DNA from 2 places in the Brevibacillus borstelensis genome. Region 2 is predicted to be linked to the other one. Evidence: riboswitches for the same ligand, from Rfam matches in the RefSeq annotation. Region 2 holds a riboswitch; the other holds the start of a gene.
The links. A riboswitch is a leader RNA that binds a small molecule or an ion and turns the genes downstream of it on or off. The one in region 2 is predicted to bind S-adenosylmethionine.
Positions count from the first base shown of each region.

Region 1: linked by a shared signal. The riboswitch ahead of V5G20_RS10760 (aminotransferase class I/II-fold pyridoxal phosphate-dependent enzyme) and the one ahead of metK (methionine adenosyltransferase) in region 2 are both predicted to bind S-adenosylmethionine.

Region 1 is NZ_CP144922.1:2,294,570-2,310,946, forward strand. Features, by position in the region: gene V5G20_RS10680 (aminotransferase class I/II-fold pyridoxal phosphate-dependent enzyme) at 1-1,015, opposite strand, end outside; gene V5G20_RS10685 (NAD(P)H-dependent flavin oxidoreductase) at 1,174-2,142, shown strand; gene V5G20_RS10690 (YktB family protein) at 2,263-2,913, opposite strand; gene V5G20_RS10695 (hypothetical protein) at 3,136-3,735, shown strand; gene V5G20_RS10700 (DUF4446 family protein) at 4,036-4,572, shown strand; gene V5G20_RS10705 (hypothetical protein) at 4,885-5,481, shown strand; gene speD (adenosylmethionine decarboxylase) at 5,730-6,134, shown strand; gene V5G20_RS10715 (YhcN/YlaJ family sporulation lipoprotein) at 6,201-6,824, opposite strand; gene typA (translational GTPase TypA) at 6,962-8,797, shown strand; gene V5G20_RS10725 (glutathione peroxidase) at 8,982-9,458, opposite strand; gene V5G20_RS10730 (hypothetical protein) at 9,534-9,767, opposite strand; gene V5G20_RS10735 (YlaH-like family protein) at 10,023-10,349, shown strand; gene V5G20_RS10740 (hypothetical protein) at 10,362-10,637, shown strand; gene V5G20_RS10745 (hypothetical protein) at 10,780-12,144, shown strand; gene V5G20_RS10750 (DUF5665 domain-containing protein) at 12,219-12,554, opposite strand; gene V5G20_RS10755 (pyridoxamine 5'-phosphate oxidase family protein) at 12,705-13,163, shown strand; SAM riboswitch class I at 13,256-13,373, shown strand; gene V5G20_RS10760 (aminotransferase class I/II-fold pyridoxal phosphate-dependent enzyme) at 13,468-14,631, shown strand; gene V5G20_RS10765 (trans-sulfuration enzyme family protein) at 14,628-15,812, shown strand; gene V5G20_RS10770 (YhcN/YlaJ family sporulation lipoprotein) at 15,844-16,377, opposite strand, start outside.
Region 2 is NZ_CP144922.1:762,913-779,289, reverse strand. Features, by position in the region: gene V5G20_RS03595 (DEAD/DEAH box helicase) at 1-778, opposite strand, end outside; gene V5G20_RS03590 (hypothetical protein) at 913-1,284, opposite strand; gene V5G20_RS03585 (response regulator) at 1,377-2,084, opposite strand; gene V5G20_RS03580 (sensor histidine kinase) at 2,112-3,254, opposite strand; gene V5G20_RS03575 (polysaccharide deacetylase family protein) at 3,254-4,267, opposite strand; gene metK (methionine adenosyltransferase) at 4,453-5,658, opposite strand; SAM riboswitch class I at 5,797-5,897, opposite strand; gene V5G20_RS03565 (hypothetical protein) at 5,951-6,424, opposite strand; gene V5G20_RS03560 (S8 family peptidase) at 6,450-8,996, opposite strand; gene V5G20_RS03555 (SLAP domain-containing protein) at 9,206-10,195, opposite strand; gene V5G20_RS03550 (SLAP domain-containing protein) at 10,245-11,213, opposite strand; gene V5G20_RS03545 (accessory Sec system S-layer assembly protein) at 11,299-12,261, opposite strand; gene V5G20_RS03540 (copper amine oxidase N-terminal domain-containing protein) at 12,572-13,885, opposite strand; gene V5G20_RS03535 (helix-turn-helix domain-containing protein) at 14,010-14,576, opposite strand; gene V5G20_RS03530 (MFS transporter) at 14,875-16,176, shown strand; gene V5G20_RS03525 (ornithine cyclodeaminase family protein) at 16,289-16,377, shown strand, end outside.

The DNA.
Region 1 (16,377 bases), 1.5 Mb from region 2:
CTTCCCAGCCAGTAATCCCCAGATCGCGAACGTGAATCAAGAGCTTGGTCGGGTCCATGGCAAAAGTCGCAGGCGTACCGAGAATTTCCCGACCGACGCAGTGAATCCGCGGGATCTCGTTAATCATCTCTCTGGCTTTGTTGGCCATCTGCATCGCTTGCTCGGTCAACATCCGACCGTTAATGGCCAGGTGCTGCCTCGCCATGTCCAGAGATGCGAGCAGGATATAAGAGGTCGAAGTCGTCGTCAGCATGCTCATGACGGTCTTGACGCGATCGACATCGACCAGGCCTTCGCGAACATTCAGGATAGAGGTCTGGGTCAAGGAGCCTCCCAGCTTGTGAACGCTGGTCGCTGCCATGTCGGCACCGGCTTGCATCGCGGAAATCGGAAGCTCTTCATGAAAATGAATGTGGACACCGTGTGCTTCATCCACCAATACGGGAATTTCATAGTTATGCGCAGTACGTACGATTTCTCTGAGATCGCCCGCAAAGCCGAAGTATGTCGGGTTGATGACGAGGAGAGCAGCCGCATCGGGATGCTGCTCCAGCGCTTTTTGAACAGCTTTTACAGTAATCCCGTGAGATATCCCCAAACGCTCGTCCATCACAGGATGGATAAAAATCGGAGTCGCTCCGGCAAAAATGATCGCCGCCATGACCGATTTGTGAACGTTCCGCGGGACGATAATTTTGTCTCCCGGATTGCAAGTGGCCATAATCATGGCCATGATCGCGCCGCTCGTTCCCTGAACGGAAAAAAAGGTATGGTCAGCTCCGAAAGCTTCGGCTGCCAGATCCTGGGCTTCCTTGATCATTGCCTTGGGATGGTGCAAATCATCCAGAGGAGCAATATTGATGAGGTCAATCGAGAGAGCGTTTTCCCCGATGAATTCACGGAATGTCGGGTGCATGCCCATGCCCTTTTTATGACCAGGGATGTGAAATTGAATAGGATTTCTTCGGGCGTGCTCCAACAACCCGCTAAACAGAGGAGTACTCTTTTGTCTCATATGATCGCCTCACTTTGCAACAAGAATAAAAGAGTAAAAAACAAACAAATTGAGTATAGCAAAAAGGGGGGGGAAAGCAAGTTCATTTTTTTGATATTTATCTGTGGCGGCAGGAGTTCTCCCTTTTGGCCGAGAAGTGAGTGAGAGAGGTGACGCTTATGAAAACAAGAGTGACTGAGCTGCTGCAGATCCAGTACCCGGTCGTACAAGGCGGGCTGGCTTATCTGGCGTATGCCGAATTGGCGGCTGCCGTCTCCAATGCCGGCGGTCTGGGACAGGTAACAGCAATGTCTCTTCCCTCTCCGGAGGCTTTGCGTGAAGAAATTCGGAAAACCAAGGCCTTGACTGACAAGCCGTTTGGTGTGAACTTTGCCATTGGCCAGCATGGTCGCCCATATGAACACATGCTGGAGGCCGCTTTGGAAGAGGGGGTCCGGGTCATTTCCATAACCGGAGGAAATCCCGAGCCGCTCATTCGCCGAACGGACGGCCTCGATGTGAAAAAGCTCGTGCTTGTCGCCTCAGTCCGTCAGGCGCAAAAGGCAGAATCGATCGGCGCAGATGCGGTCATGGCCGTAGGTCAGGAGGGCGGCGGGCACCTGGGCAGAGATGACATCGGCACGTTTGTCCTGATCCCGCGCGTCGTTGATTCGGTGCGTATCCCTGTACTTGCCAGCGGAGGGATCGGAGACGGCAGAGGAATTTTGGCCGCTCTCGCTTTAGGAGCAGAGGGCGTAGAGATGGGGACCCGGTTTATCGCGACCAAAGAGTGCGTCCATGCTCATCCTGCCTACAAGAATGCTTTGATCAGAAGCACAGAGCACGACACCCAAGTAATCAAACGGACGTTGGGGACTCCTGCGAGGGTAGTCAGAACACCCGGGTCAGATCTCATTTTGGAAATGGAAAAAAGCAGTTCGGACTATGAGCATTTGAAGCCGTACATCAGCGGTGAGCGAAACCGCTTGTTTATCCACGAAGGAAACGAGCAGGAGGGCTTCGGTTGGGCAGGGCAAGTGATCGGATTGATTGACGATGTCCCGAGTGTACAAGAACTGTTTGACCGAATGTTTCAAGATGTACAAGGCAAGCTGGCTTTTCTCAACAACAGTGCAGGTCGTTCCTAGTGGTTTTCCTTAGTGTTCCCGGTTGCACCCGATTATGTGTCCGAAAAGCAAAAGAACAGGAAACCGCTTTTTTAGAGAAAGCGGACCTGTTCTTCTGCATATACCTAAACTACATCCTCATCAAGCGAGTCCCGTTGTACGCAGCTTGCTCAGATTGTACAGCTTGGTCAGGACGGCAAAGGTAGCGTCGAGTTTTGAAAGCAGTTTGTCTCCATCGGCAAGGACAGGATCATGGCGATCGATATTGATGCCGCACAGAATTTCTGCCTTTTTCACTTGTTGCAGTCTGTCGATCAGTTGCAGTACGCCTTCACGTCCCAACACGGCTTGAGGAGTGCTGCCCGGCTGCATGTGATCGGGGGACCAGCGAAAGTCGTCAGGTACCATTTCGAGGATTTCCTCCAGGTGTTCCTTCATGGACCGGCTGATCTCCTCCTTGAAGGGAGATTCGTAAATCACTGCATACCAGACAAACAGATGAGTGCCCCACAAGCCTACCTGAAAGTGAGGGTGTTTCTTGTATCCGCGTTTGTCGCCAGCCCAGGCAACCCATGTATCTTTTGGCGGGTTTACTGTTCTGCGCGCGTGCTTGGCGACATGGTAAAACATCTCTTCGCCAGTTGCCAGCGAGAGAGACGGAGCGAAATGTTGTCCGAGGGTCTCCAGCTTGGGCCGGATCAGCTCCTTGATCCCTTCCATTCTGTTGTCCAATCCCTCAATGGCAAACACATCAAAATCATTCTGATGAAAACCGGTAAAAGAATTCGTCATCACGACCACCTCTCATAGCACGATCTGTAGCAAGCAGCCCGCTGGGAAACAGGCAAGTGTCTTTGTCAAAAGAGCTCAGAACCCCCCATATAATAACATAAGATTTTAGGAAAAAACATGCAGGGAAACGAATAGCAAAAGCTGCAACAGAATAATATGATATACCACTCACTCCCGTAAGCAGTTCTATTTACTGAGTATTCTGTGAATGGGAGGGATCTGATGCAAGACGGGAAGGAATTGGAGTATTGCAATTTGTCTGTCTGGTTTGACCGAAAAACCTTGTATGCGATGCTGCAGTTTCTGGTCAATGCAGGAGCAACTGTCACTTGGAAGGAAACCAAGGAGCACTTTCATTTACTCGTGTGCACCCAGGACGGCAGAGCAGAATGGAGACTTCAACGCGTCAACGGTGTCTACAGATGGCAGCAACCTGATTGTTCAGTCCGTGACACCCGGGTGGCCTTGATACTCTACCGCTTTATCCAGAAGGCAAAAGGACATGTCGTTGTAAAAATGCTCCATGAAAGCGGGTTGCTCATAAAGCACATTCGGTATGGAGAAGCCGTCAGAATCGTGGAGATAAAAGGAGCTGAGAAAAAAGTGATCTACGAAAAAGCTTGCAGTGTAACCATGGATCAGGTGATTGCCGCCCTCAAACGTCGTGATGCAGAGGAACGAATACCGGTTTTGCGTTTGGAACTCGATTATGAGTTGGCTACCCTGTACGATGCTTTGCATGCCAAGGATACGGCTCAGATTCGCAGATCGACCGAACGCTTGAAGCAGCTCCGCAAGGAAATGCTGCTGCTGGAAGCATAGGGAAAGCCAACCTAAGAAGCAGGCCAGTGAAACGTTAACAGCTTTGCGATTACACGAAAGCATGCGAAAGATGCGTGCATGAGTGGAGGAAAGAACAAAAACGATGAAGGTCGCACATGTGAATAGGGAATGAAAAAAGCGGCATCTCATATCGAGAGTGTCGCTTTTTTTGGTTTTTGCTCCTGGGCATCTTTTTGATCGTTATGTTCGTCTTTTCATTTGAATTGGCCCAGGCAACAGATGTACAATAGAGTAGGATTTTTGGGCCCCTTGCGCCACTAGAAAGGAAGAAAATGTTACATGGTAGATCTCCTATCGCTTGCTGAAAACACGCCGTTCTTGCTCCTGGCCACCCTCGGGCTCATCCTCTTGTTGTTTTTGCTCCTGATCATGCAGTCGGTTCGTATCAACCGTCTTCGCAAATCGTTAAATCGCTTGCTGAGCGGTACAAATGGGGCTAATTTGGAGGAAGGCATGCATCGTCTCTTTGACGAGATGGATGATGTGAAAAAACGGCAAACGGATCAGCAGTTTTTGCTCAATCGCCTGTCACAGCGCATTGCCGGACAGTGCGGAAATGTCGGGGTTGTCCGCTACAATGCGTTTGATGACATCGGCAATGACCTCAGCTTTTCCTTGGCAATCATCGACGATTCCCAGAATGGTGTGGTTGTTACCAGTATTTTCAGCCGCATGGAGTCCCGGGTCTACGCAAAGCCGGTCGAACAGGGCAGCTCGCCTTACCATTTGTCAGAAGAAGAGCAGACAGCGATCAGAAAAGCAATGAATCAAATAGCTGGAAGCCCTTCTGGAACGGAAATAAAACAGGAAAATTAGCGAGTATCCGGCAGAATAGGTGAGTTCTTCTTGTGTCAGGATAAAATTCAACGGATATTCGGCTTTTTTGCGAAAATTCATCCGCTTTTCGCTCAAGACTTTTTACTGCCTCTGTAGTATAATAAAGGAGTCAAGGTTGGCTTTAAATACGAAAAGTAGGTGATCCGCCTTCAATACCCAAATCGATTTTCGATTCGCGGGGCAAGGCCAGGTTCTACAACGTTCCTTCGTTGACACCTAGCGTATCTCCTCATTTGGCAACCGTTTTCGTCCAAACGATCCAGGTAAACCAAAAGAATTGAGGAGATATTTATGGCACAGCGTTTAGCAACAAACTACGCCAAGGCCTATTTTACGATGAACGAAGAAGAGTTGAACCGATTCGTCTCTCTCTTCACCAATGAGCACATTTCTGTCGAAGTGAAAATTTGTGAAAACGGCGATCGGGACGTTTTGTTGACGGACAAGAGCGGTGCGATTCAGTTGACATTCCACCGCTTGGGCAACCGGTATTCCTGTGAAAGTTCCTACCTCATTAGAGATATGCATCTGGCTAATGCCATGCGGAAAGCAATGAAAACGTTTCGAGGCCACGGGATCGTCCATCGGATTTATGACGGATTTACAGTCGTCTATCATTACGACGAAGGTTCTGTCGTAAGCATCCAGGAGGTTTCCGGCGACGAGGAAGTGTCCATTTTTGAAAATACCGCCCCTCATGCCGCAAAGGAACTGGAAGAGCTGTTCCGGCAGACGGGAAGCGAGTGTGAGATTGACTCGATCCGGCAAGAGACGGATAGATGGCTGGACTTGCGTAACTGGGCGAAGCATGCTGCCCCGGAAAAACTTGGCATGATCGACCTTCGTTTGTGCGCATTGTCACGTCGTTTGTTTGAACTGGAAGCCTGAGAAAACTGAAGATTTTCTGCATGAAATGGGTGCTGCGGCGCCCATTTTTTGTTTCCCATGATTTTCTTTCATAAAAAGTATTGTCAACTAGGCCGAAGCATGGTACGTTTGTTTTCGTTGGAAACAGGATTAGGAACCAGGATTCACTTTAAAGGGTGGATAACAAGAGGGAAACCGCCCCCGTTAGTGAATGACGCAGGTCCTAGCGATGTTTAACATTACACTTGCTAGGAAGGGGGAACCGAAAGATGGAATACTCGACTTTCGGAAGACACGTTGCCGTTGACACATGGGGAGTTCAGTTTGACTTGTTGAACGACGCAGAATTTTTGAAGAAGGAAATGATTGAAGCTGCTGAAAGCTGTGGTGCCACTGTACTCAGTGTGCAAGCCAAGCAGTTTTCTCCTCAAGGGGCTACCGTTCTGGTTCTTCTCTCGGAAAGCCATCTGTCTATTCATACCTACCCAGAGCGTGGATTTGCGGCTCTGGATTGCTACACCTGCGGTGAGACCGTAGACCCGCAAGTTGCCATTGATTACCTGGTTTCTGTATTGCGGCCAGAAAAAGTGTACGCAAAGAAACTGGTTCGCGGTACAGGCGAATTGCAAGTGGTTGAACCGGAAATGAAACCGGCCCAGGTGGCAAGCAAGTAACGATTGGAAAAAGCCAAGAGGTGCGGAATATGTCCGCACCTCTTTTGTGTCAAAAATTGCCCGGGTTTAACGGAACGGAGCGGTTATCGTACGGCCGACATCCCGCAGCAATACGGTAAAATCGTTTGCGGCGTTTGCCAGATTTCCGGTTACCGTATTCGGCCCGGAGGTAACGGCATTGGTGGTGTTCGCCAGGCCGTTCGTCACGGTGTTGCTGATGTTTTGCACCCTGCTGTACATGTTGTCATCTGAAGTGACGCGGATGTTGAGATTTGGTGCGGCAGCCCGCGCAGCAGAGTGAACCTGGCGTTCGATGGCTTGCCTTTGCTGCATATCTTGAGCGCCAAAACGGGTCCTGACGCCGATAATGCAATCGTTCCCGTACACGGCTGCCGTTGCTCCTTCAACCCCGGGAACATTGTCTGCTGCTTGCGCCAAACGATCTGCGACATCGCGGTTAAATCCTTGGGCAGTAAAGCCGTTTTGATAATTGTAGGCACCGTAGTTGTTTGCTCCGAAATTGTTTGCGGTGCCGTTGTTAGGCTGCGCATTGTTTTGCAGGTTAGCTGGACGCTGGTATGCCAAATTGTTTGTTTGGGTACCTTTATTTTGATCCGTGCCTGCATTTGCACACCCGGATACAGTTGCCAGCACCATTACGCCAACAAGAGAATACGCCCATTTATTCATGGGGAGCCACCTCCTTCGGTTAGTATGAGCCCGCATTGCACTCGATACTCAGGAAGGGGCTGGATGTCAAAACACCCCATTGTGCCATTTTTCTCTACCTGTTAATATGGAAGGTACGCATACTAGAGGAGGTTTACATGAAGCGTCTTGACATACGCAACATCGCAATTATTGCACACGTCGACCACGGTAAAACGACATTGGTGGACAAACTGTTGATTCAATCCGGTACATTCCGCAGCAACCAGCAGGTTGAAGAGCGGATGATGGACTCCAATGACCTGGAGCGGGAGCGCGGAATTACCATTCTGGCAAAGACCACATCCATTAAGTACAACGAGTACACCATCAACATTCTGGATACTCCTGGGCACGCCGACTTTGGCGGCGAGGTAGAACGGATTATGAGCATGGTGGACGGCGTTCTGTTGATCGTCGATGCTTTTGAAGGATGCATGCCGCAAACTCGCTTTGTATTGAAAAAAGCGCTGGAAGCAAAAGTGACGCCTATCGTCGTGGTCAATAAAGTGGACCGTGATAATGCACGTCCGCAAGAAGTCATCAACGAAGTTTACGACCTCTTTATTGATCTCGACGCAACCGAAGATCAACTGGAGTTTCCGATTGTATACGCATCCGGATTGCAAGGGATTGCGGGTATGGAGCCGGACAAACTGGAAGGAAACCTTCGTCCGCTGTACGAGACGATCATCGAGCACATTCCAGCTCCGGAAGCGAACTCCGAAGAGCCATTGCAGATGCAGGTTACGATGCTGGACTACAATGACTTCCTCGGCCGCATCGGGATTGGCCGTATTTACCGCGGTGTGCTGAACGTAAATGACACCGTTGCCCTGGTAAAACGGGACGGCTCGGTTAAACGGATGCGCGTGCAAAAGCTGTTTGGATTCTCTGGCCTGCAGCGTGTTGAGCAAAAAACGGCAAAAGCCGGTGATATCGTTGCCATCGCCGGTCTCGAGGATATCAACGTAGGGGAAACTGTCTGCCATACAGATCATCCGGATCCATTGCCGCTGCTGAAAATTGACGAGCCGACCCTGCAAATGACATTCCTCGTCAACAACAGCCCGTTTGCCGGACGCGAAGGCAAACACGTAACTTCCCGCAAGCTGCGCGACCGCCTGATGGCCGAGCTGGAGACTGACGTATCCCTTCGCGTAGACGAAACGGATTCTCCGGATGCGTTTATCGTATCGGGACGCGGTGAGCTACACTTGTCCATTCTGGTTGAAAACATGCGTCGTGAAGGCTTTGAGCTGGGCGTATCCAAGCCAGAAGTAATCGTGCGGGAAATCGATGGCCAAAAGATGGAGCCAGCCGAACGCCTGATTATCGACGTGCCGGAAGAATACACCGGTTCCGTCATGGAAACGCTTGGCCAACGCAAAGCTGAAATGGTCAACATGATCAACAACGGCTTTGGCCAGGTTCGCCTGGAATTCATCATTCCGTCCCGTGGTCTGATCGGCTACCGTACAGAGTTCTTGACGATCACACGCGGATACGGCATCATGAACCACTCCTTTGACAGCTACCGTCCGCTCGTTCCGGGCAGCGTTGGCGGACGCCATGCAGGCGTGTTGATCTCCAATGAAACGGGAACGGCCACCACGTACGGTCTGATGTCCGTCGAAGACCGCGGCATCATGTTTATCCAGCCGGGTACCGAGGTATACGAAGGAATGATTGTCGGCGAGCACAACCGCGACAACGATCTGACCGTAAACGTCTGCAAAGAGAAGCACGCGACCAACGTCCGTTCGGCAACGAAGGATGATACCGTGAAAATGAAAACGCCTCGTCTCTTGACGCTCGAAGAGGCGCTGGAATATCTGAATGACGACGAACTGTGCGAGGTTACCCCGCAATCCGTTCGTTTGCGTAAAAAGTATCTGACCAAATCGGAGCGCGAACGCTACGAGAAGCAAAAACGCTATGCGTCTCAGTCTTGATTTGCAGAGGCAAACGCAATTTTGTCTGGCATGACATACTGTCCGGATACGAAAGTAACCATGCAAAAAGCCGCCTGGTAAAAGGGCGGCTTTTTCATTTTCTCAGCAAGAAATTGCTTCGGCCAAGAGGCAAAAAACATCGCAGGCATTCACCCGAGACCAATGTGTATGAACTGGTTTGCCCCTACTGCAAATACTGTTCGATCAGCCCGGTCAATTCTTCCGGCTTCACCCGCGGATCAATCCGCTTGACGACGTTTCCTTCACGGTCGACCAGAAATTTGGCAAAATTCCATTCAATGTCCTGGTTTTCCTCGTTGGGGGCGTGCTGCTTCAGATACTGATACAGGGGATGAGCATTCGGTCCGTTTACATCAATTTTGGCAAACAGGGGAAAAGTCACTCCGTAATTTCGATCGCAAAATGCCGAAATTTCTTCAGCCGTACCAGGCTCCTGAGCGCCGAATTGATTGCACGGAAAACCAAGTACGACCAAACCGCGGTCACGATAGCGCTCATATAATTCCTGCAGTCCTTTGTACTGCGGAGTCAGCCCGCAAGCACTGGCAGTGTTGACGATCAGAAGCAGGTTGCCCTTGTAGCGGGCCAGTGTCGTTTCTTCACCAGCGATGGTTGTGACGGGGATGTCGTAAATACGCAAGGATTCCACCTCTTTCAAAGAGTTGTGATCCCGTCCACTATACCACGTCAAAGGGGAGTCATTCCAGCCTGTCGGCTAAAGCAACTGTTTGATAATCGTCATTTCGACCTCGGACAAGATGATTTGCTGCACAGATTCCGACCCTTTTCGTGCGGTGCTTTGCAGGATGCGTACAACTCCCTCCGGGTTTTGGGCGATAATCGTGCGGATCTCCCCATTCCCGCTCTTTCGCCGAGAATCATGCATGACAGAATAACCGAAGCGCTCCTGCAGAAACTGCAGGCTTGCCTGTACCTGAGCGTGCTTCATGCGAACCCCTCCCGACCGCTTCTTTTCTATTGAACGTATGAAAAAAACAGGACGAGAATGCATGCCAGTCTGTCAACCTGCAGTCACAGCATTTTGACAGGTTTCAAGGCAACTGATAAAGTGATAAGGATGGGGTAAACCAGTGCAAGAGCCTCTGGGAAACATCATTACATACGAGAGAAAATGCGGGGGAGAATTCGCTGGTTTGCGAGCGCTTACCCGAAGCAGTATGGCCGCAGGGCAGGAGGGTTAAAGATGGAATGGTTTGAGGTTGTTTCTACCTATGCTCCTTCTTCAACGGAGGGACTTTCGGCTTATGACAGCTTTCGGATGTGGGCTGATCATAACCGGGTGTGGATCATTTTTGTACAATTGATACTTGTCTATTACATGGGATTTGCCACTCGTGTGCGAATGCCCATTTTAAAAACAATTTTGCTTTACGTACTGCTCTTTATCGGCGCTCTGATCTTTGGCATTCTGGATGTGCAGCTGCCTGTGAAAAGCGCCCTGCTCGTAGCGATTGCCATCCTGGTGATCGTCAAGGTCAGAATCAAGCCGGAAGGAAGCAGCAGAAAGTGAGGGGGAGCGCACGTGAAGCGTGAGGATGCATTGGCCAATTGGCTGCAGATCAGGATTGTTGCGGATGCTCGTCCGGACGATCGCTCCGCCGCTGATACTGCCGCCTTTTTTGAGGCCATTCTCAAAGAGGATCATCAGGCGAGCAACCTGACCTACGAGGCAAATGAAGACAGCTACGTGGTTTCCGTTCTATGCAATCAAGAGAAGGTCGAACGGAGATACGATCGTGAGGAGGCAGAATCCCTGCTGAGGGCAATCGAGCTTGAACCGCGATACAATGAATCATAATCACTGTTCTGAAACAAGATGGCTCCGCCTTGCATGCTTTGGCGGGGCCCTATTTTTTATTTCTGCAACTTTTCCAAGGTTGCCCTCGTCTGTAACTGTGCCCAGGGCATTGAGGGAAAACATGGAAAGGGGAAGTACATCAATGAAAAAATACATGACCAGGCCCGTGCTGGCAGTTGTGGCTGCCGCTACGATAATTGGGGGCGTAACGCCGCTGCTGGCCAATGCCAGTACAACCGGAAGCAGCAGTGCGATCAAGGTTGTCATGAATGAAGAAGGCAAGCAAGTGACTCGCTACAATCTGAAAGAGCTGGCAACAAACGATCCGGCCACGCTCAATCTGTTGCTGAAAACGCAGGCAGATCACTTGTACATTGTAGTGGACAAACTGAATCTCGACGTAAAAATGCAAACGTACATTGAGCAAAATGAGGCGGAGTGGAACCGGATTTACAAGGAGTACTATTCCGATATTTACCTCGAAGTACGTTTTGACGAAACCGAGCAGGGCTTTGTCAGCCTAACTCCAGAGACAAAAGAAAGCACCACCTACCTGAAAGGTGAAGTAACGGATGAAGTAACCAAAGTCGTGGTTGTCAAGCCAAATGGCGACAGCATCGAAGTCGTGCCAACGGCCAACGACAGCTTTTCGGTGAGCTTTGCGGCCACTGTGAGCGCGACTCCGCAATACGCGACAGTGAAAGCTTACGTCAACGACAAACTGGTCGATACCCGCGAAGTGCGGATCAACTCGGGAACTGTTGTAGATTCCGATGTTTTGATTCATACGCAGGCTGTTTTGGATAGCAAAAAGGGTGAATTGAAAGTAAACGGCATTGTAAACCTTACGGCAGGCAAAGTAGTCGTGACCTATGACGGAGACAAGAGAGGCGCCGGCGTGAAAAAGCTGTGGGACGGTGTCGGCTCCTATTCAGTCACCATGAAGGATGTAGAGGCTGACAAAGGGAAAGTATTGATTGAGGTGTACAAGGACGGCAAGAAGCTTGATTCGGAATCCGTCGATCTGCTTGTTGTCAACAAGCCGGATAAACCGACCAAGCCGGAAACGCCGAAGCCTGCCCAATACAAAATTACCGGAACCGCCAAGCTTGACGCCAAAGATAAGGAAATTGAAGTAGAAGGGGAAATCGCAGGATTCTCCAAAAACCAAAAAGCGAAGCTGTATGTAATCGCTCCGGACGGCAAAAAACACGAGGTCAAGATAGACGATGACGGGGAGTTCGAAGTGGAGCTCTCTTACAAAAATCGTTCTTACAGCGCCAAGTCCGTCCATCTGGAAGTAGTCGTTGACGGGAAGGTCGTAGCACAAGCTGACATTCCTCACGGTACGCCAGTAAACGAAGTTGATGACGATAAAGATAAAGATAAGAAAAAGAAGGACAAAGACAAAAAGCATCCGAACGGAAATGCGTATGGCTACTGGAAAAAGCATGGCCATGACGATGACGGAGACGATGACGATAACGACGATCGCGACAACGACTAATCCGTTGCATTCTTGAGCGACCGCGAATGGCAATCTTCTTTCTGCTCCGGCAGCTTGCCAATCATTCCATTTGACTAGGGCTGACGGTAGGTGGAGACATAATCCATCAGTTGGCTGATGTAGTCCCCGATGATGGGAATCGAGAGGAATTTGCTCAGGACGGAACCGAGAATGGCCAGTACGATGGCTGTTCCGATCGTCAGTCCCAGGCCCCGTGCCAGACCTGCCAGGAAATTGATCCAAAGCAGCTTGCGCGGGGCTGTATAATTTTGAATGACATCTGCCAGACGGATATCCTCTAAAAACATGGCGATTTTGTCCATCCGGTCATTTAATTTGCGTGCCTCCTGAATTTCTTCGAGGAGCTGGTCAATCTTTGACAACAGGCGGTCTGTGGGGCTTTGTGACATCTGGTTTCTCCTCCTGTCTCCTATGGTTACCAGTTAAGTAACAGTGTAGGGAAAAAAAGGGGAAGAATCAAGCGCATGCCGGAAAGGTTTGCCTATCTCTTCCTTGGCGGGTACAATAGACGTACAAAACTTACACAAGGAGGCTTCGGAATGGCTGAGACCGTATCCCAAACGCTTTCGGAGGAACTGTTCGGGTTGTTGCAGCAGGAGCGGTTTATCACATTGGGCACCATTGACCATGAGTCTGGGGCGCCATCGCTCAGCTCGCTTTCCTGGACGTTTGCGGCATCGCCGCAAGTCATCCGGTTTGCGGTAGACAACCGTTCACGCATCTTGACCAATATCGCCAAGCAGCCACAAGTGGTTCTGCATTTGATTGGTGCTGGCTCTTCTTATGCCATTAACGGAAGGGCTGTATTGAAGAGTGAGCGGATGGAGGAGGTTCCCCTGAAGCTGGCGATGGTGGAGGTTACCATTGAGGCGGTGCGTGATGTCATGTTCTACGGTTCCCGTATCTCCGTAGAACCGCAGTATGAAAAAACATATGATAAAAATGCGGCGGCGAAGCTGGACAATCAGGTGATGACAGCACTGCGCAAAGCGGAGTAACAGAGAAAACGGGTGAAAACGAAGAGGAAATATCTGTTGACAATCACTCGATATTTCCGTTAGTATTAGGATCAACAAATTGAATAGCAAACTTCTTATCCAGAGAGGCGGAGGGACTGGCCCGATGATGCCCGGCAACCAATTTTCCTGTTAACAGGACGATACTGGTGCTAATTCCTGCAGAGCAAATCATGCTCTGAAAGATGAGAAGGGTTTGCTTGCGGCGACGTAAACAAAGCCTTCTTTTCAAAAGAAAAGAGGGCTTTTTCATGCCCTCAACATCAAAGCAGAGGGAGAGATTGCTATGCATCTGGAAACGAAACTGGTACAGGCGGGGGTAGGTCGTGATACGATCACGGGCGCGGTAAGCTTCCCGGTTTACTATGCGACCGCTTACCGCCACCCGTCTCTTGGTCAAAGTACCGGATACGATTACACCCGTACGGCCAATCCGACACGCAAGGTGCTGGAGGAGGCGATCGCAGAGGCCGAGTGCGGTGATGCCGGTTTTGCCTGTGCTTCCGGGATGGCAGCGATTCACACAGTCATGGGACTTTTTTCTCAAGGCGACCATTTGATCGTTTCGCTTGATTTATACGGTGGGACATACCGTCTTTTTGAGCAGGTCCTTTCCCGCTACGGGCTCCAGTTCAGCTATGTTGATCTGCGCGATCTTCAGGCATTTGCGGGCGCGATCCGTCCGGAGACAAAAGCCGTTCTCATCGAGACGCCGACAAATCCGCTGATGCAAATAACGGATATCGCTTGCGTAGCCGGGATCGCCAAACGAAGCGGTTTGCTGACCATCGTGGACAATACCTTTATGACGCCGTACTATCAGCGTCCACTGGAGCTGGGGGCAGATCTGGTGCTCCATAGCGGGACGAAATATCTTGGAGGCCACAATGACGTGCTGGCTGGCCTGATTGTGACAAAAGGCGCTGAGTTGTCTGAAAAGGTCCGGTTTTTGCACAATTCCATCGGTGCAACCCTCGGCCCACAGGATTGCTGGCTGCTGGTCAGAGGCATGAAGACGCTCGCTTTGCGTATGGAGCGACATCAGAGCAATGCTCTCCAGGTTGCGCGCGAACTGCGGGAGCATCCGGCGGTCACCGATGTATTCTATCCGGGATTGGACGATCATCCCGGCTACGAGATTCAGAGCAAACAGGCGACCGGTTACAGCGGCATGGTGTCCTTCCGCGTTCGCTTCTCTGCTCAGGTGGGGCCGTTTTTGGAAAACTTGCGCATCATCTCTTTTGCGGAGAGTCTGGGAGGCGTCGAGTCTTTGTGCACGTATCCGGCGACACAGACTCATGCCGACATTCCGCAAGAAATTCGAGAATACGTCGGGGTCTGTGATCGTTTGCTGCGATTGTCGGTAGGAGTTGAACATCCGGATGATTTGATTCATGATTTGATACAGGCTCTCGATGCAAGTCTGGTAGCGGAAGGGTGTAGACGATGAAATTTGCCACGAAACTGCTTCACGGGACATCTTGTTTCGATCCGGTGACCGGTGCGGCATCCACGCCGATTTACCAGGCATCTACGTTTCACCAAGCGGATTTGGACCGTCCGGGCGCATACGACTATGCGCGGTCCGGCAACCCGACCCGGCATGCATTGGAAGAGGCGATTGCCGTCCTGGAGGGCGGTGCGCGGGGATTTGCATTTGCTTCCGGCATGGCCGCGATTTCCAGCGTGTTTATGCTGTTTTCCGCGGGCGATCATGTTGTCGTGGCAGAAGATGTCTACGGCGGAACGTATCGCTTTTTGACCAAAGTGTTGTCCCGCATGAATATTGACGTTACGTTCGTGGATACGACCTGCGTAGAGGCAGTGGAGAGAGCCGTCACTCCTCGCACTCGCGGGATCTACCTGGAGACACCTTCTAATCCGACGTTGAAGGTGACAGACATCGCAGCTGTCTGCCATATCGCAAAGGCCAAGAATATCATAGTCATTGTCGACAATACGTTTCTGACCCCGTACTACCAGCGTCCGCTTGAACTCGGAGCAGATATCGTCATCCACTCAGCGACGAAGTTCATCGGCGGCCACAGCGATGTCGTTGCAGGGCTGGCTGTTACCAAGGATGCTGAGCTGGGTGAACAGCTTTACTTTATCCAAAACGGCATGGGAGCGGTACTCGGAGCGCAGGATTCCTGGCTGGTGATGCGCGGGCTGAAATCGCTGAAAGCCAGACTGGATGTAAGCACCCAAACAGCGGAAAAGATCGCTCGATGGCTCGCAAATCATCCTTCCGTTGCAAAGGTACATTATACGGGACTAGCGGGTCATCCCGGCCACCAGCTCCAATCGAGGCAGGCGAGCGGCCACGGAGCCGTGCTGTCCTTTGATGTGGGCAGCAGAGAGCGGGCGAAGGCTTTGTTTGATCGGGTTACGCTTCCGATCGTAGCGGTCAGTCTCGGAGCCGTAGAAACCATTCTGTCGTATCCGGCGATGATGTCACATGCCGCTATGCCAGCGGCAGAAAGAGAGCGTCGCGGTATAACGGACGGATTGATTCGCTTATCCGCCGGACTGGAAGACGCTGACGACCTCGTCCGCGACCTGGAACAGGCGCTTGAAGGTGTAGAGGCCGCTTTATCTGAAAGCAAAAGCAAGGCATTCTCCGGGGCATAACCGGGAGAATGCCTTTTTATTGAGGAGCTTTTTACTGCCGGTTGACCGGTATTTTGCGATTTCCTTCCGGTTTTGCGTTGCCGCTGTTGTTCAGGCGTTGTTCGTTTTCTCTGGATGGCGCTTCCTCTTTCATTTGAACATCGCGAGGGGCTTGGGGAATGATGCGTCCGACAATATCAGCCAATTCTTCCGCAATACCCGCCACGGGCCGGCCTTTTTGCATATCAGTGGACATTTCCCGCAAGCGTTGAACGATGTCGGGATCGGCCGTTACGAGCGCAGTGGCGCCTTGGGGATCTTCCTTCAAGGCTTCTGCCACTGTATATTTGATGACCCCTACTTCAGGGCGATCCAGGTGGGCGTTGACGTCGATGCCGACAACAGCCCATTTGCCCAATACAACAGCGGTGGCATCCTTTACGTTTGGTACACGGGTGGCCAGTTGGACCAGCCGGTCTGCAGTAGCTTGTGACGATTGGTTATAGCCAGGGGACGGTGCTGTTTGCTGTACGCGCTGCGTTTCATCTGCCCGTTTCCCGGGCTGCGGTGCTGCTTGATTCCCGGG
Region 2 (16,377 bases):
CAGCTTCATAAGCTTGGCTTGCCTTTTGCCTCGGGACACAGAAATACGGTGTGCAGCATTTGCTTCGCCCCATATCCAGACACTCTGTACAGTAGGCACACCCCTGTCTGCATGAATGGCAGCGCGTCAGCACGATCGTTTGCTCCGATCCGCACCTCGCACACGTGAACAGCATGCGATGTCGCAGCCAGCTCCTCCTTATTCTCCACTCAATTCCCGGCCTCCGCTCTGCTTTTCCCGATAAGACGATCCACTGAAAGCAGTACTCCAGCGACCTTGGTGCCCATCCCTTTTTGTTTAAAAGAACACCGACCTCGTCCCACAAAAGAGCGCGCCCGCTCATCCATGCAAGCAGCCGTTCGGATTCGCGTTTCAGTTCATCGGTGTCTTCCAAAGTATCTTTGCTTGAAGGCGACAAAGGAAGCGTGTCTGCTTGTTCTCCGCTCCCCCCCACACTTTCAAGCGATAACCATTCCTTTTCAATCGGAGTCATGCCTGCTGCCTGCTTGCCGTATAATACAGTAGCCTCTCTCACGTGAGCGGAGGCGAGAGCGCGATAGCTGTCCACGCTTTTTTCCGTAAACGCATGATCTCCAAGCGCATTGTTCAATTCTCCGCGCAGGGAAAAAGCGAGAGCCAGTGACTTGCTTTTGCCGATCACATACAGCTGTGCCCCCTCCCTTTCCCGCCAAAATGCCTGATCTACCTGAAAGCACGGCGTGATATGGGCTTGCGCCGCTCCCCCCGACACTTTGATGTAGAGCAAGTATTCCCGCATAGACTCAACCCCCGCCGATTGTTGTTATGGACAGTTTGCAAAAAGACTGCAGGGGATGCAAAGAAATCTCTACGGAAATCCCATTGGAACTCTCATAGAAAAGCAAGAGCCCTCTGAAAACGCAAAAAAGCGCGCTATTGCGCGCGCTCCTGTTCGCCCTTCTGGCGAAGATCTATGGTCATGACGGGCTCGCCGAACGCGCCTTCCCGATCTTCCCTGCACGGGTAGTCTGTCCGTTCCAACACCGTCATGATCCGGATGGTATCGTCAACCGATCCATCATCTTGATACGAAATGCAAATAGGGGTTCCTCGCAAATACGAGTGGAATTGAAGCTTCCTGACAGCTTGCTCCACCACATCCCCCGAATTGAACAGCAGCAATCGATAGTGCTCGTAAGTCGGAGGGACATCTTTTGTCGTCCGCCTGATCCAGAAATTCGCCAATCCCACAAGTAAAGAGGAGCACCCATATGCCGCCAGCAACCACACGACCAGCTCTTCCATCACGGTCATACCTCCTCTTACGATCAAGGTATGCGGGATAGCTTGGACACGGTGCTGCCAAACGGCAAATCACAAGCAGAAAAGAAGCTGCTCTACAGTTTTACCCAGCCATTCTTGATGGAAATAACTACAGCTTGCGTACGGTCCTGCACGCTCAGCTTTTGCAAAATGCTGCTGACGTGGTTTTTCACCGTCTTTTCACTAATAAACAGGAACTCCCCGATCGCACGGTTGCTCTTCCCTTCCGCCATCAGCTGGAGAACCTCGCGTTCACGGCGGGTGAGCGACTCAATTACCTTCGGATCGATTGGTTCCGCATCATCCACGGCTATACCGCGATCATTCGTTCCTTCCTGCTCGCTCAACCGGCGGAATTCCTCGATCAGCTTGCCGGTTACCTTTGGATGTATGTATGCTCCACCCGAAGCGACGACACGCACCGCTTCGACGAGATCGTTCGTGCCCATTTCTTTCAGCAAGTAGCCTGACGCCCCCGAGCGAAGCGTACGATATACGTATCCTTCATCGTCGTGGATCGACAGCATGATGACGCGAGTGCCGGGACTTACGGAAATAACTTGTTCCGCAGCGGAAACACCGCTCACATTTGGCATGTTGATGTCCATCAGGACTACGTCGGGCTTGTGGTCCTCGGCCAGACGGAAAGCTTCTTCTCCGTCAGCGCCCTCTCCCACGACTTGAAAGTCCTTTTCCATTTCCAAAATACGCTTGACACCCTCACGGAACAGTTGGTGATCATCCACAATAACGATGCGAATTTCTTGCTGTACCTTCTCCATATTTCATCCTCCCTGTACACTCTTGCTTCAGAATTTGACTGGTATTTGAAACATGACCTTTGTTCCCTCTCCAGGGGAAGACTGCAATTCCATCGTTCCCTCAAGCAGCTGGGCACGTTCTCTCATGCCGAGCAGCCCGTAGGAGCCTCCCTTGGCCTTTTGTGCTGCCTGATCAAAGCCGATTCCGTCATCCTTGACCACTAGGCGCAACGTATTTTCCTGAAATTCAATTTTTACCTGAACCATACTGGCCCCGGAATGCTTTTCAACATTGTTCAAGCACTCCTGCACCAGTCGAAACATCGCAGCCTTTACAGAGCTTTTCAGCGGCTGCTCTACGCCAAAGACAACCAGATCAACGGAGATTTTCGTGCGGTCCTCATACGTCTGAATGTACTTCTGCAGCGTCGGGACCAGCCCCAGATCATCCAATGCCATGGGCCGAAGGTCAAAGATAATCCGTCTGACGTCAGCCAGACTGAGGCGGACCATTTCCTTCAATTCGTGCAGCTCCATCTGCGCTTCCAGAATGCGTTCATTTTTCAGCATCTTTTCGACAATTTCAGACCGCAGCACGACGTTTGCCATGGATTGAGCGGGCCCGTCATGGATTTCACGCGCTACCCGCTTCCGCTCTTCTTCCTGCGCCTGGATTACTTTCAGACCCATCAGCTGATGCTGTTTGGCCTCCTCCAGAGCTTCCCCTACCTTGCTCAGGTCGCCGGTCAAGTACCCCAGCACAACCCCCATCTGCGTAACCAGCTTTTCTGCTCGCTCGATTGTTTCCTCCAGCGTGCGAAGCTGCCTCTCCAGATCGTTTCTCCGCTTTTTCAAATTGTCTTCCCGTTCCCGGTAAATGGACAATTCTACCTGAATACGGTTGGCTTCTTCATAAGCGATGCGGATGTCTTCCTCTGTGTATGTCTGAAAATTACGGCTAACCAACACCAGGCGCGCTCGCGCCCTTCGGTAGGAGAGCTCCAGTTCATCTACCTTGCTTATCACTTTCGCTATTTCCTGCCGCAATTCATGCAAATCATGTTTTAAGGAATTTCCTTCTTGCCTGGCATTTTCGGCGATCTCGAATATTTGCGATTTGCTCGTCTCTACCGTCTCGATCGTGCGATTGATCACACCATCCAACATGGTAATACTGATCGCCTGATTCATTATTGATCTCCTTCTACCTCGTTTTTGACCGTCTGGAACAGCGCCTGCAGCTTGGGCACATCCATTTCCCTGATCCCGACATCGTATCTGGGGATGGAAAGCGGATTCACCTGGGCCGTTACCACACCTCGATTTGAATTGAAGACAAATCGGTAGCCCGCTTGCTTGGCTATGTCCAGTACGATGTCATTGCTGTATCCAAACGGCAAGGAAATAGCTTGCACCTGCTTGCCCACCAGATCGCTCAAGCCGACCCGCGACATCGTAAAATCTACGTAAAGGCGATTGCGGTATTCTTGTTCGTCTTCGAGCCGTTTGAGCTCCTCCATGTACACAGGTGCTGTCTCCGGTCCCAGATCTCCCCATTCGTTGCGGGCCCTCTCGTCGTGAAGACTGTATGTATGAGAAGCGATCTCCACCAACCCGGTCTGCAGCATTTCCTTCACTTGCGGACGGGATAGCGGCGTGGTCATTTTTTCTCTCTTTCGCTCCTCGGTATCCCGCAATCGTCCAAGTATGGCAAAGTTGACCGATGGGAACCGATACTGCTGCATTACGGGAAAAGCATGTGTGTAATAACTTTCATACCCATCATCAAATGTAAGCAAGACTGCATTCTCAGTGGGCAAAACTCCTGTCTCGACAAAACGCACAAATTCCGCCAGTGATATCGGATGAAAATTGTTCTCGAATAAAAACGTCATATGCTCTCTAAACTGCTCCGCCCCAATAACATAGCGCTGGTCAGAATCGTCGGTCACATGATGGTACGTCAATACGACTACCCGATCTCTATACCAGAGCTTGGAGGACGCTGCTTCTTCCCGTTTTTTTTCTGTCTGTGGTGCAGCCGATTGCTCCTCGCTTGTGCTTATAGACGTAGTGACATGGGGGAAAGGTTGCACTTTTGGAGCCTCCTCTTTAAAAAAAGAGGCAGTATCGGGCAGTCCGGCAGTCACAACGAGCCCTAGCGCAATGAAAAATACGAGAAAGAAGGGCCACCTCTTCGGCACAAAAAACTCCCTCCTTTATGCCTATATAGGAATTTCGACATATACGAACGGATTCCTTTATGAACTGAATTCCAGCAGTTTGCCGCAAGTCTTAAGGCCTAGTCTTCTTAAAAATATAGAGGAAATCCGTTTTCAATGACAGAAAAAGAGCCTAGTGTGTATCACTAGGCTCTCGCGCTTGGTCTTTACTTGGACAGCCCTGCTGCATCCTGCTTGAGCGCTTCTGCCTTATCTGTGCGCTCCCACGGCACATTCAGATCGTTGCGGCCAAAATGGCCGTATGCCGCTGTCTGCTTGTAGATAGGACGACGCAGGTCAAGCTGCTTGATGATACCTGCAGGACGAAGATCAAAATGCTTGCGGATTAGTGTTACCAATTGGTCCTCGGCAATCTTGCCGGTCCCAAATGTATCTACGCTGATGGACACTGGCTGTGCGACACCAATTGCATAGGCCACTTGTACTTCGCATTTTTCAGCCAAGCCGGCAGCGACGATGTTCTTCGCTACATAGCGGGCTGCATATGCGCCGGAGCGGTCCACTTTTGTCGGGTCTTTTCCGGAGAAAGCACCACCGCCGTGACGAGCGTATCCGCCATAGGTGTCGACGATAATTTTGCGGCCTGTCAAACCGGCATCCCCTTGTGGTCCGCCAATAACAAAACGGCCAGTCGGGTTGATGAAGTATTTGGTCTCGGCATCCAGAAGCTCTGTTGGCACGACAGGCTTGATCACGTGCTCCATCAGGTCGTTCTTGATTTGTTCCAGAGTGGTTTCCGGAGCGTGCTGGGTAGAAATAACAATCGTATCAATACGAACCGGCTTATCGCCGTCGTATTCTACAGTCACCTGTGTTTTACCGTCTGGGCGCAGGTAGCTCAAAGTGCCGTTTTTACGCACTTCGGTCAGACGGCGAGCCAGCTGGTGAGCCATGCTGATCGGCAAAGGCATCAGTTCAGGAGTCTCGTTGCAGGCGAAACCAAACATCAGACCTTGGTCGCCGGCACCAATCGCTTCAATCTCAGCATCAGTCATTTTCCCTTCGCGGGCTTCCAGCGCCTGGTCTACACCGAGGGCGATATCGGCAGACTGCTCGCCGATAGCGGTCAGAACGCCGCAAGTGTCGGCATCGAAACCAAACTTAGCGCGATCATATCCGATTTCACGGATGGTGTCACGGACGAGCTTTTGAATATCCACGTACGTGTTCGTGGTGATTTCCCCTGCCACGAGTACCAGACCAGTGGTAACGGAAGTTTCGCATGCTACGCGAGCATTTGGATCCTTGGACAAAATGGCGTCCAGGATAGAGTCGGAAATTTGGTCACAAATCTTATCCGGATGACCTTCGGTGACGGATTCAGAAGTAAACAGACGACGACCTTTTTGCAAAGACATGTGTACTACCTCCTTTGACCTCATACAAATAGTGTGGTAGCCGAAACAGGTTCTTATTAGACGAAGGCACAAGCAAAAAAAAACCTTTTCCTGTTTTAGAGGAAAAGGTGCTTGGTGTTTGCGTTCCCTACCCTCTTATCGGCCAGAACAGGTATCCGTTCTGCTGGTTAGCACCGCTCGAGTCGGTTGCCGGGCTTCATGGGGCCAGTCCCTCCGCCTGCTCTGGATAAGAGTATCCATTACGGATAATAGAATAATCGTTTTTATAGCCGGTGTCAATAAGCGCTTAGCGCAATTCGTATTTACCGCGAACCATAATGTGCGCGACACCATTGTAGTTTGCATTCAAGCGCAATCCGCGATTGTCCGAACGGGCGATCAAGAGCAGATGATTGGCAGCGACCTGAGCTCCCGCTCGGAGGTCCTTGCCCTCGGTAATATCTGTCAAGCCATCGCCTTTATCGCCGGCTACTGCTTGTACTTTTCCCGTACGGACGATAAATTCCGTACCCTCAAAACCGTACAGCGTCTGCCCCGGGTGCAGCTCAACCACTGTCAACCCCGTCGAGACGGATGCACCGCCTGTGCCTGCGCCTCCGCCAAGAGCTTTTTGAATTTGCTGATCCACATAGCTTTTGGTGACGACCGGATCATCCGCTGAGCCCGGGACACCGGAAACGCCGTCTGCCATCGCCTGCGAAGCAAAGACCCCCATCCCGACAATTGCTATGGCGAGGATTCCCTTGGTTGCTTTTTTCATTTATGTTCTCTCCTTTTCCATAGAGTTACAAACTGTAAGCCTTCGCCAGCAGGACGACCACCTCTGCACGTGTAGCTCTTCCCTGCGGCTTGAACGTCCGTCCGTAACCGCTTATCCACTTTTTCGCCGTCAGCGCCTCAATGGCGGGAGACGCCCAGTGACTTGTCGGCACGTCGGTAAACGATGACCTGCTGCGATTATAGAGCACGAGATTATTTGCTCTGGCTACCATCAGTGCCATTTCTGCCCGTGTGATCGATTGATCCGGCAGCATGGTGCTGTTTGGATAGCCGCTGATGATGCCGAGCTGGTGGGCAGTCAGCAGATTGCCATAGGCCCAGTGATTTTTAGAAAGATCCTTGAACGGATTTCTGCCTGTATACGTAACGATATTCATCCCTTTGGCCCGCATGGACTGGATCAGCATCGTCGCAAACTGGCCTCGAGTCACCGACTGGTCAGGCTTGAAGGTCGAATCATCAAAGCCTTTGACGACTCCCTTCGTGCTGAGTCTGGCGATCTCGTTGCGGGCCCAGTGCGTGGAAATATCACGATAACCCGCGATCAAAGGCTGCTTGGTCAAAGTCAGCCGGTACGAATCGTATTTAAACGGCAATGTGGTTGTCAGACGGATATAATACTTGCCCGGCTTCAGCTTCATGCCAAGCACCTCTTTGCCCAGATCGGACAGCTGCGCTACGTCGTTTGTGGCAAAGAGCGAGTAGTTCAATGTATCCGAACCGTACAGCTCCAGCCGCATCCCTGTCGATACGGGAACGAACGGAGCGCGTATGCTGACGTAGGATTCGGAATCGACCGTAAATTGGAACCAGTCCTGATCGGTATGAGTAGGCAAGGTTCCTGTCATCAGCGTTCCGTTGGCCAAAGGTGACGCCTGGCGATATGTATCGTTGGGCTCATTGGTATCCTTCCGAATCGGCGTATAGGACACGTCCAGCTTGTACTCGCCGTTCACCTGATTTCGCCAGTACTCGGTCAGCCTGATGTAGTATTTGCCCGGCGATACTTCCTTTTGGGCGCGCTCGGTCGGGTCATTCCGGTCGCCTTTGTCAAATTCTTCAAAGGCTTGTCCCTCTTTGCCGATCTTCATGTTCAGATCGATCCGCTTGGTATCGGCAGTGACTGTTACGTTTAGCCGGCCGTATTCGCGGACATAGTAAGAAAACCAGTCCTCGTCGCCCTCTTCATGGAAGTTCCCGATTACGGAAATTTGGTTGCCTACCAGCGGGCGGGCCGTATCCATTGTATTGTTGCGCTCATACTTGTCCGGATTGATCGTAAACCGGCTGGTCAACAGATAGGTAAAGCCCTTCACACCGAAGCTTCGCTCCATCCTGATGTACATTCTACCAGCTTTCACCGGTACAGTCAGCGTGTCTCCGTTCCCTATGTAATAGGTAGAAGCTTCGCGATTTTCAGGGAAGAAAGTAGCAGCCAGCGCGGTTGTATTCGTTGAAGTGACAGTTGCGACCAGTGTCACTTTTCCGTCATAGGGAATATCCATGAAATACCAGTCCATTTTGTCGGACTCGGACAAACTCGCCCTCAGCTGTGATTCAATCGGAAAAGCCTTGGCCTGACTCCGAGTATTATTTGGTTCATGAAAATCCATAGACAGCTTTTCGGTAATGGCTCGATTGACATCGACCAGTCCATATCCTGTTTGCCGGTCCCACCCTTTCTCACCGAGATCCTCAGCCGTCTGGTACAAGAGCTGGCGTACATCCAGCGGCGTCATATTCGGATTGCGCTCCAGCACCAATGCCGCAGCGCCCGCTACCTGAGGAGCTGCGGCTGACGTGCCGCTAAATGCTCCGTATTTCCCCTTGGGCTTGGTCGTGTAGATATTAAAACCCGGAGCGACGAGATTCAACTCCGGCCCTGTGTTTGAATCATAGAGCGGCTTCAGGTTTCCTTTTACAGCTCCAACTGCAATTACGGTTGGATAAGCAGCCGGATAGGCAACCCGGTTCGCTTCGTTTCCGCTGGCGGCCACTACAACTACTCCACTAGCTTCTGCTCGCTGGATGGCGGCCGTCAACGACTTTGAATAGGAGAGACTACTCACGGACATCAGAATGATTTTGGCTCCTCGATCAATCGCGACGTTAATTCCTTTTGCAAGCAGCTCTACATCTGTCTCGCCGTACTTGTTCAAGACCTTGATAGGCAAAACCCTTGCATGCCTTAAAACCCCCGAGACTCCGATGCCGTTATTCCCTCTGGCCGCCAATATGCCAGTAACAGCGGTACCATGTCCGTTTTGGCTGTCATCCTGGGCAGATTTCCCCGGCTCAACCAGGTTGATTCCCGGAAGGATGTTTCCTTTCAAATCGGGATGGTTATGGTCTACTCCCGTATCAAGGACGGCAATAGTAACTGTGCTCCCAGTAACTTTTCTCCAGGCCTGATCAGCTTTGATTTGCCTCAAATGAGTCTGATTGTTGATATATTCGTCATTGGTAATGGCAGCCTTCGCCCTCTGGCTTCCCCCAAATGCAGCCATTAACCCTACTGAGACAGCGACAACTGTTAAAATAAATTTCCTCATGTAACTACAGTCCTTCCTCCCTTTTCTCAACCGAAAAAGGAATACAGGTGTTTGAGCTTGTTTTTACAAAAAAGCCCGCTCCCTTGTAGCCTATTCTATTCATTTAGCATAGCGGAACGATAGTGTGAAACGCAACCCTATTCAGGGAATCACTGGAAATCGGATGCGATAGAAAAACCCCTTTTCGCGATGCGAAAAGGGGAGGGTTCTTACTGCAGAAATCCGTTTGACTTGGTTGACTTGGTTGCATCATACACTTTGGATTCCTTCTGCTTCTCGTAAGCTTTCGGAATAAAGACCGTGCACTCTTCCACGGAAAAATCTTGTTTCTTGATCGACGAAGCCGGGATCTGGAACGCAATTACGCGGAAAGCCTTTGGATCTACCTTCATGTTTTCCAATGTGTAGCTGACACGGGCGATATCTTCGCCGTTTGCATCATGAACAACAATCGGAACTTCGGTAAAGTCCAGGCGTTTGTCCAAGCCGTTTCGAAACAGTACAACTACTTTAAGACCGCCGTTTTCCCCTTTTTTCAGTCCCAATGCCTTCAGGTCTACCTTGCCCTCTTCGACTGGATTGGCAGCAAGCTGCTGACGGTAGTATTCCATTTCATCCATTTCCAATTCTCCTCCTGCTACTACAGATTCACCCGATTGTTTCCCCGGTCTTTGATAGCCCAGCGTAAGCGGGACCTCCTCCTCCGGCAGATCGGAAAATTCATCCCAGCGGAACAAAAACTCGCACGGGCGGCTGGACTCATCGCCAATCGGTCCAAAAGTCATCATGTCAAAGCCCTTGCTGGCTACAACCTTTCCCTCGGGTGTCTTCAGGTCCAGCCGCAGTCGGTCCAGCAAAATGCTTTGCTCCGTCGCGTTGCGAATATAAGTGAGTACGAGATAACCATCCCTTGTCACCTGTGTGTAGAAAGGAAAAATCCCGACCTCATCCCGAATAATTGGCGGGAGCTGATCATGCACAAAACGGAGCAGCTCCGCTTCTTCTTCATCGAGGTTATCCCAAGGACCATTAAGGCTGAGAAACAGCTCCTTCGATGGTATACGGTTAGAAGATTGCTCAGGATCATCAAGACCAGACACGCCGAGATAAATCTCCTTGTGCAGATTCTCCTGGATTTCTTCTCTCACCGCCTCCAGGCTCTCCTTGGAGCCAAACCAGTTTTCCAATAACCAACTCATGCAGTATCCTCCTCATACGACAGCTTCAATGATTGCCATTGCCCTTGCTTTACGTAACCTCCAGCGTCCACTGCTGAAGATTTGCATCTGGCTTTTTCACCATATCTGCCGGGAAAACAAGTACCCATGGACGACTCGTTCTAGGACGAACTTGCATTCTGCTGGCGTCAATTGCGCCAGAGGCTACTACTTCGCCCTCCGAATCAGTAATCTTGATTCGCAAGATGTTCGGGCGAAAATCTTCCTCGAGCCCGTTGCGAACAAGTATTCCGGCGACCAATCGTCCATCCTTTGCCTTTGTAATATCAAACCCGATAATTTCTACTGTACCCGGCTCTATAGGGGAGATGTCAAATGTAAGTTTCTCCAAGAGCTTTTTCTGGCGGTCCGTCATTCTAGCTTCCATTTCCGGATCCAATTCAAGCTCTTGCGGCCATACATACGGGTTTTTGTTGGCCTTCATCATGATTTTCCAGTTCTTGAATGTAAAATCTTCATGCAAATAGGATTCTGGCGGAAAATGAACTTCCCAAGGTCGGCTCGTGAACGGAGGAATGGTTCCCACTTCGCTCAGATCAATACGTTGCCGGGCAAATGGGTTGCCATCAAAGTAGATGGCCAATTGAATCTGTTTAAAAGTCACAGGCAGATGTGTGCCATTGCGAATAAAGAAAGCAACAGTTACACCGCCAGTCGGCTGCGGCATCAAGCTAAACCCGGTAACGCCGACAGAGCCAAATGCTATCTCAGGCAGCTCCGCCTGCAAGAAACGGAGTGTATACTTTTTTTCGTTATCCAGCAGTTCTTCCCACGCCGGATGCAAAGAAAGCTCTGTTCTTACCTTACTCTCAAGCACCTGCTGAGTATCCTGCTGTTCCGATTGCTCCTTGACTACTTCCTGATCATCAAAATCATCGAGGTCAAGCGCAGATTCTTCCCGGAGTTCTTTTTTCAAGTCTTCCTGGGGAGCCTCTTGTCCTGACTTTTTGTCCTTAAAGTTTTTAAAAAAGGATAACATGTACATCCTCCTCACCTGTCCGAAGCACGAACGATGACTATTTTCTATGATAAAGGTTTTGGCCGATCGGGGTCAAATCGGGAATTTACTCCACCTGCGCTCCCTGCGGGATACTTACCCTCCAGCGGGACAGATCCGGGTCTTCTATCAGTATGCTCTCTTTTGGGAAGATGAACATCCACGGTTTGCTTGTGTTTGAACGTACAGTAAGTCCACCGAGTTCAAACATGCCGACGGCAACCGTCTGTCCGCTGGCATCGTAGAGGGCCAAAGGAAGCTTTTCGAAAGAGAGCGACTGCGTGGAACCATTGCGGATCAGCAACATCGCATGCAAGGCTCCTTCTTCAGAACGGCGAACCTGCACACTCTGAATATTGACCTCACCTTCTTTCAGAGCCGGCAGTCGTTTCGCCAGATCGATCAGGGCTTCTTTTTGAGAATCAGAAAGCTCGCGAATCCAGGATTCTTCCAACTCCAGCTGCTGCGGAAGCACCATTTTTTTCTGAGCCAGCTCAAACGCAATTTTCCAGTTGTTCAACAAGACATTTACTTGCTGGAAGTTTTCGCTCAGAAACACAAATGACCATGGCCGTGCTGAATGGGCCGGTATTTCTCCTATCTCCGAGAAGTCAAACTTCTGGCGGGTAAACAGCTCATCCTCGCCGAACAGGATAACGAGCGTCATCTCTTGTAAACGTACGGGATGGTCCATACCATTTCGCAAAAAGGCAGTTACCTCAATCCCCTGGTCATGAGGTACCAGAGACATGCCAGCCAGCGATATTTTGCCAGGCTCCATCGGCGGCAGTTCCTGTGCCATGAAGGACAACGCATACTTTTCCGAAGTATTCAAGCTCTTCTCCCATGATTCATGCAAGGAGAGCTTCGTAATTCCACTTCCAACTGCCGATTTCTTGGCAGTGCTTGCCGATTTGTCTGAAGACAGTCCCGTATCCTGAGCGGAGAGGACCGATTCCTCACGCAAATGTTCCTTTATTGCTTCCGGTGTCGGCGTTTTTCCCATCAGATTTTTCAAAAAGGATAGCATGTCTTCGCTCCCAACTTTTCTCTACATCTATATAGAGATTCTATTCGTTTTCAACTATAGCACAGTGAAACTCCAATGCAACATCGAAAACTTGGTATTCTGATACATTGCAGATAATTTTTCCATTATACTATTTGACGCAGCAAAGACGAAAGAGTCGCGGTTAAAATGAACAGAAAACAATCATTGTATTTGTACAATATCTGAATAAGCACGACACAAACATTGACAATGACCCGGACAAAATTGAAACAAAAAGGGCCGTCTAAAGACAGGCCCTCTCTGAAAAAAGCTATAATATAGAAAGTAATTACTGATTGGTGGCATCCGTTTCCGCATTCACGGTCGTTGTACTGCTTCCAGAGATTGTCGTTGCCGCATCGCCTGCCGGCTTCTCGATATCGACCGTTCCAGTGCTTGCAGCCGTTCCTGTCGCAGCGGCAGAACCATCGGCAGTTTGTCCAGCGGAAGACTCTGTAGTTGATGGGGCTTTGGTTCCTTCTGCAGCCGGCGCTTCTGTACCCGTTGCCGTTTCAGTCGATTGCTGATCTTCGATGATGATGATGTCGCCTGTCTCTTGATAGTCGACTTTCGCGTTCATCTTTTCACCGATGAACCGCAGCGGCAGGAAGACGCGGCCGTTTTTCACGATTGGCTTGGTGTCCAGCTTGATCTTCTCACCGTTTACGACTGCTTCTCCCGAGTCGAGATGAAGAACGATCTTGTTTTCGCCGCGCACTACTTCGACTGTGCGGGTTTCCGGGCTCCAGTTCACTTCTGCCTTCAGCGAAGCGCTAATCGCGCGTACCGGCACCAGTGCACGTCCTTTTTCAAGGAAAGGAGCTGTATCCATTACGACCTCTTTGCCGTTGATGAACGTCTTCAGTCCCGCTTCACCTGATTTTTGGTACAGCTCGCCCAATTTTTGATAGACTTCCTTGTCACCGGGCCTGTAGAAACGGTCGAGCAGCTCCTTCTGGACCTCAAGCGCCTGCTTCAGCTCAGACTGTGCTTCCAGCTGCTTGGTCAGCTCCTCGTATTTCGCTCGCAGCTCTTCGGTCACTTCCTGGCTTTTTTTCAGTTGAACCCGCAGCTCGATCAGCTCTTTTTTTGTTTTTACCGCTTGCTGGATCGCTTCTTTTTTGCCAGCTTGGCTGCTCGGAAGCCCTGTGGCCGGATCGATCGCACCGGCTGCCTTTTCCGCTGCTTTCTTGGCAGCTTCTGCCGCCTTTTCTTCGGCTTTTTTTGCTGCTTCTGCGGCCTTTTCCTCAGCCTTTTTCACAGCCTCTGCTGCTTTTTCCTGTGCTTTTTTTGCATCCTCAGCAGCTTTTTCCTGTGCCTTCTTGGCATCTTCAGCAGCCTTTTCGGCAGCTTTTTCAAGCTCCTTCTTGGCTTTCTCCAGTTCCTTATTCGCTTTTTCTTCTGCCTTTTGTTTATCTTCTTCGGCCTTCTGTTTTTCCTTCTCGGCCTTTTCCTGTGCTTTTTCCTTTTCCTTCTCTGCTTTTTCTTTCTCTTTTTCAGCTTTCTCTTTTTCCTCTTTTACCGGCTTATCAGCGTGCACCGCGCCGATAGGAGCTGCAACGAGCAGAGCCAGGATCAAACTTGCGGAAACCAGTTTTTTCATTGGATGTCCCCTCCGTGAAGTAATGAAAAATTGTATTATCTTTTTATATCGGCGAGAGCCGCGACAATTATTACAGATGGCGAAATATTTTGAACCGGAGATATCTATTTATGACTGCAAGCTATCATTTCCCGCTATTTTTCAGAAACCTGGCAGGCGAGCTGACCATCAGAAATCTGACCGGTTTGTCCGTTCGATTGTACCAATTGTGCGGCGTGGATGATTCCATATGGACGCTGTCGCCCGGATACAAGTCGTGTTCTTCGCTTCCCATCAGGAGCGTAAGTATGCCCTCCAACACATAAAGAAATTCTTGCCCTTTGTGTGCAAAAGGGGCCCCTTTTTCGTCATCCGGAAGCAGCGTGACCAAGATCGGCTCAAACAAAGGTGCGGGAAGATCGGCTGACAAGTCTTTGTACATAAAACGCGATTGCTCTGAGTGAAGCTCGTCCCCGCTTCCCTTGCGCAAAATGTATGATTTCGGACTCTTTTCCTGCGGGAAAAAATAGCTGGGGCTCACATCCAACGCTTCCGAGATTTTCGTGAGAGACTCCAAAGTGACTGATGACTTGGATCGCTCCACCTGGGACAGAAAGCTGATGGACAATTCTGTCTTCTCCGCCACCTGCTTGAGCGTCAGCTTTCTTTCCAGACGACGCGCTTTCATTCGTTTTCCGATGTTTTGTTCCATAGACTTCCCTCGCAAGGTTACTGAGTTATCCCTATCCTATCACACCTGACTCTTGAAAACAGTGCAAGAAAACGGGTGCCCGACAGATCGTTCTCCTTTTTCACAACTCAGAAACAAAAGTTTCTCTCGATAAAATATTTTGATTATTGAAACATATATCAACAAGTCTTATAATTCTTTTAACGCCGAATTGAAGTGACACTTCAATTTATTGCTTCTCAGTCTGTACAGCAAGAGATGGCCGCTGATTCTGACCTCATTCAGTAGTGATTACAGTACAAAGGAGGTAGCTGTCAAGATGGCACAAGTTCAAACGGAGGTTTCCAAACGGTTGCAAAACAAAGCGTTAGTCGCAAGCCTGGTCGGAAGCTCCATCGAATGGTTCGATTTCTTTCTTTACGGTACGATGGCCTCGCTCGTATTCAACAAGCTGTTCTTTCCATCCACAGATCCAACCGTAGGGCTTCTGCTTTCTTACCTGTCATTCGGTCTTCCTTTCTTTATTCGTCCGCTGGGCGGAATCATCTTTAGCCATATCGGCGACAAAATCGGACGGAAGAAAACATTGGTTCTCACCTTGTCCCTAATGGGCGGAGCCACTGTCCTGATCGGCCTTCTCCCCGATTACAACGCGATCGGCGTGTGGGCTCCCATTCTGCTGGTCACGATGCGCCTGATCCAGGGCCTCGGCATCGGCGGAGAGTGGGGCGGCGCACTATTGCTCGCCGTGGAATATTCAGGAAAAGGGAGACGCGGTTTCTTTGGCAGCATCCCGCAAATGGGCGTACCGATCGGAATGCTGCTCGGAACACTGGCCGTCACGGTCATGAGCTCGCTGCCAGATGAACAATTCATGTCGTGGGGATGGCGCGTACCGTTTATCCTGAGCGCCGGACTGGTATTTCTCGGCTTGTGGATTCGCAACGGGCTGGATGAGACACCCGCTTTCCAGGCGGCGAGAGAAAGCGGCAATATCGCCAAGGTCCCGATCATCGACACATTCCGCTATCACTGGAAGTCCGTCTTGATCGCTGTCGGCGCCAAAGTCGTGGAAACAGGGCCGTTCTACATCTTCTCCACCTTTGTCATCGCCTATGCGACAGGGTATTTGGGGTATGACCGCGTGACTGCGCTAAATGCCGTGACCATTGCCACTCTGGTGACGACGATCATGATCCCCTATATGGGCAAGCTGTCCGACAAACTCGGCCGGAAGCCGTTGTACATCGGCGGAACCATTTTGATCATCCTCTACGCCTTCCCTTATTTTTACCTGCTGTCGCTAAAGTCCGGCGTAATACTGACGATTGCGACCATTATCGGACTGGGCATTCTCTGGGCGCCGGTCACGGCCGTTCTGGGGACGATGTTCTCGGAAATCTTCAGCACCAATGTTCGCTACACCGGTGTGACTGTCGGCTATCAGCTGGGAGCCGCGTTGGCCGGAGGGACGGCTCCGCTGATCGCTACCGCCTTGCTGGCCGCTTTCGATAACTCATGGGTACCGGTGGCCCTCTACATTGTATTGACAGGTGTCATCTCCCTGATCGCCATCGGAGCGACCAAGGAGACAAAGGACTTGGACCTGGATAATCCGTAGAAAAATATAGCTGAAAAGCCACTGATTCGTGAGGACCGCACCGACACTTCTGAGCCCCGCTCTGCAGCCTCCCGGAGGTCCTCCCCTATTTCGCCAGGAAAGGATGATCCACATGCTCGTTTTGACCCAGAAGGATATTCGCCAGCTCTACACGATGCAGGATTGCTTGCGGGATGTCGAACAAGTATTCCGGGACAATGC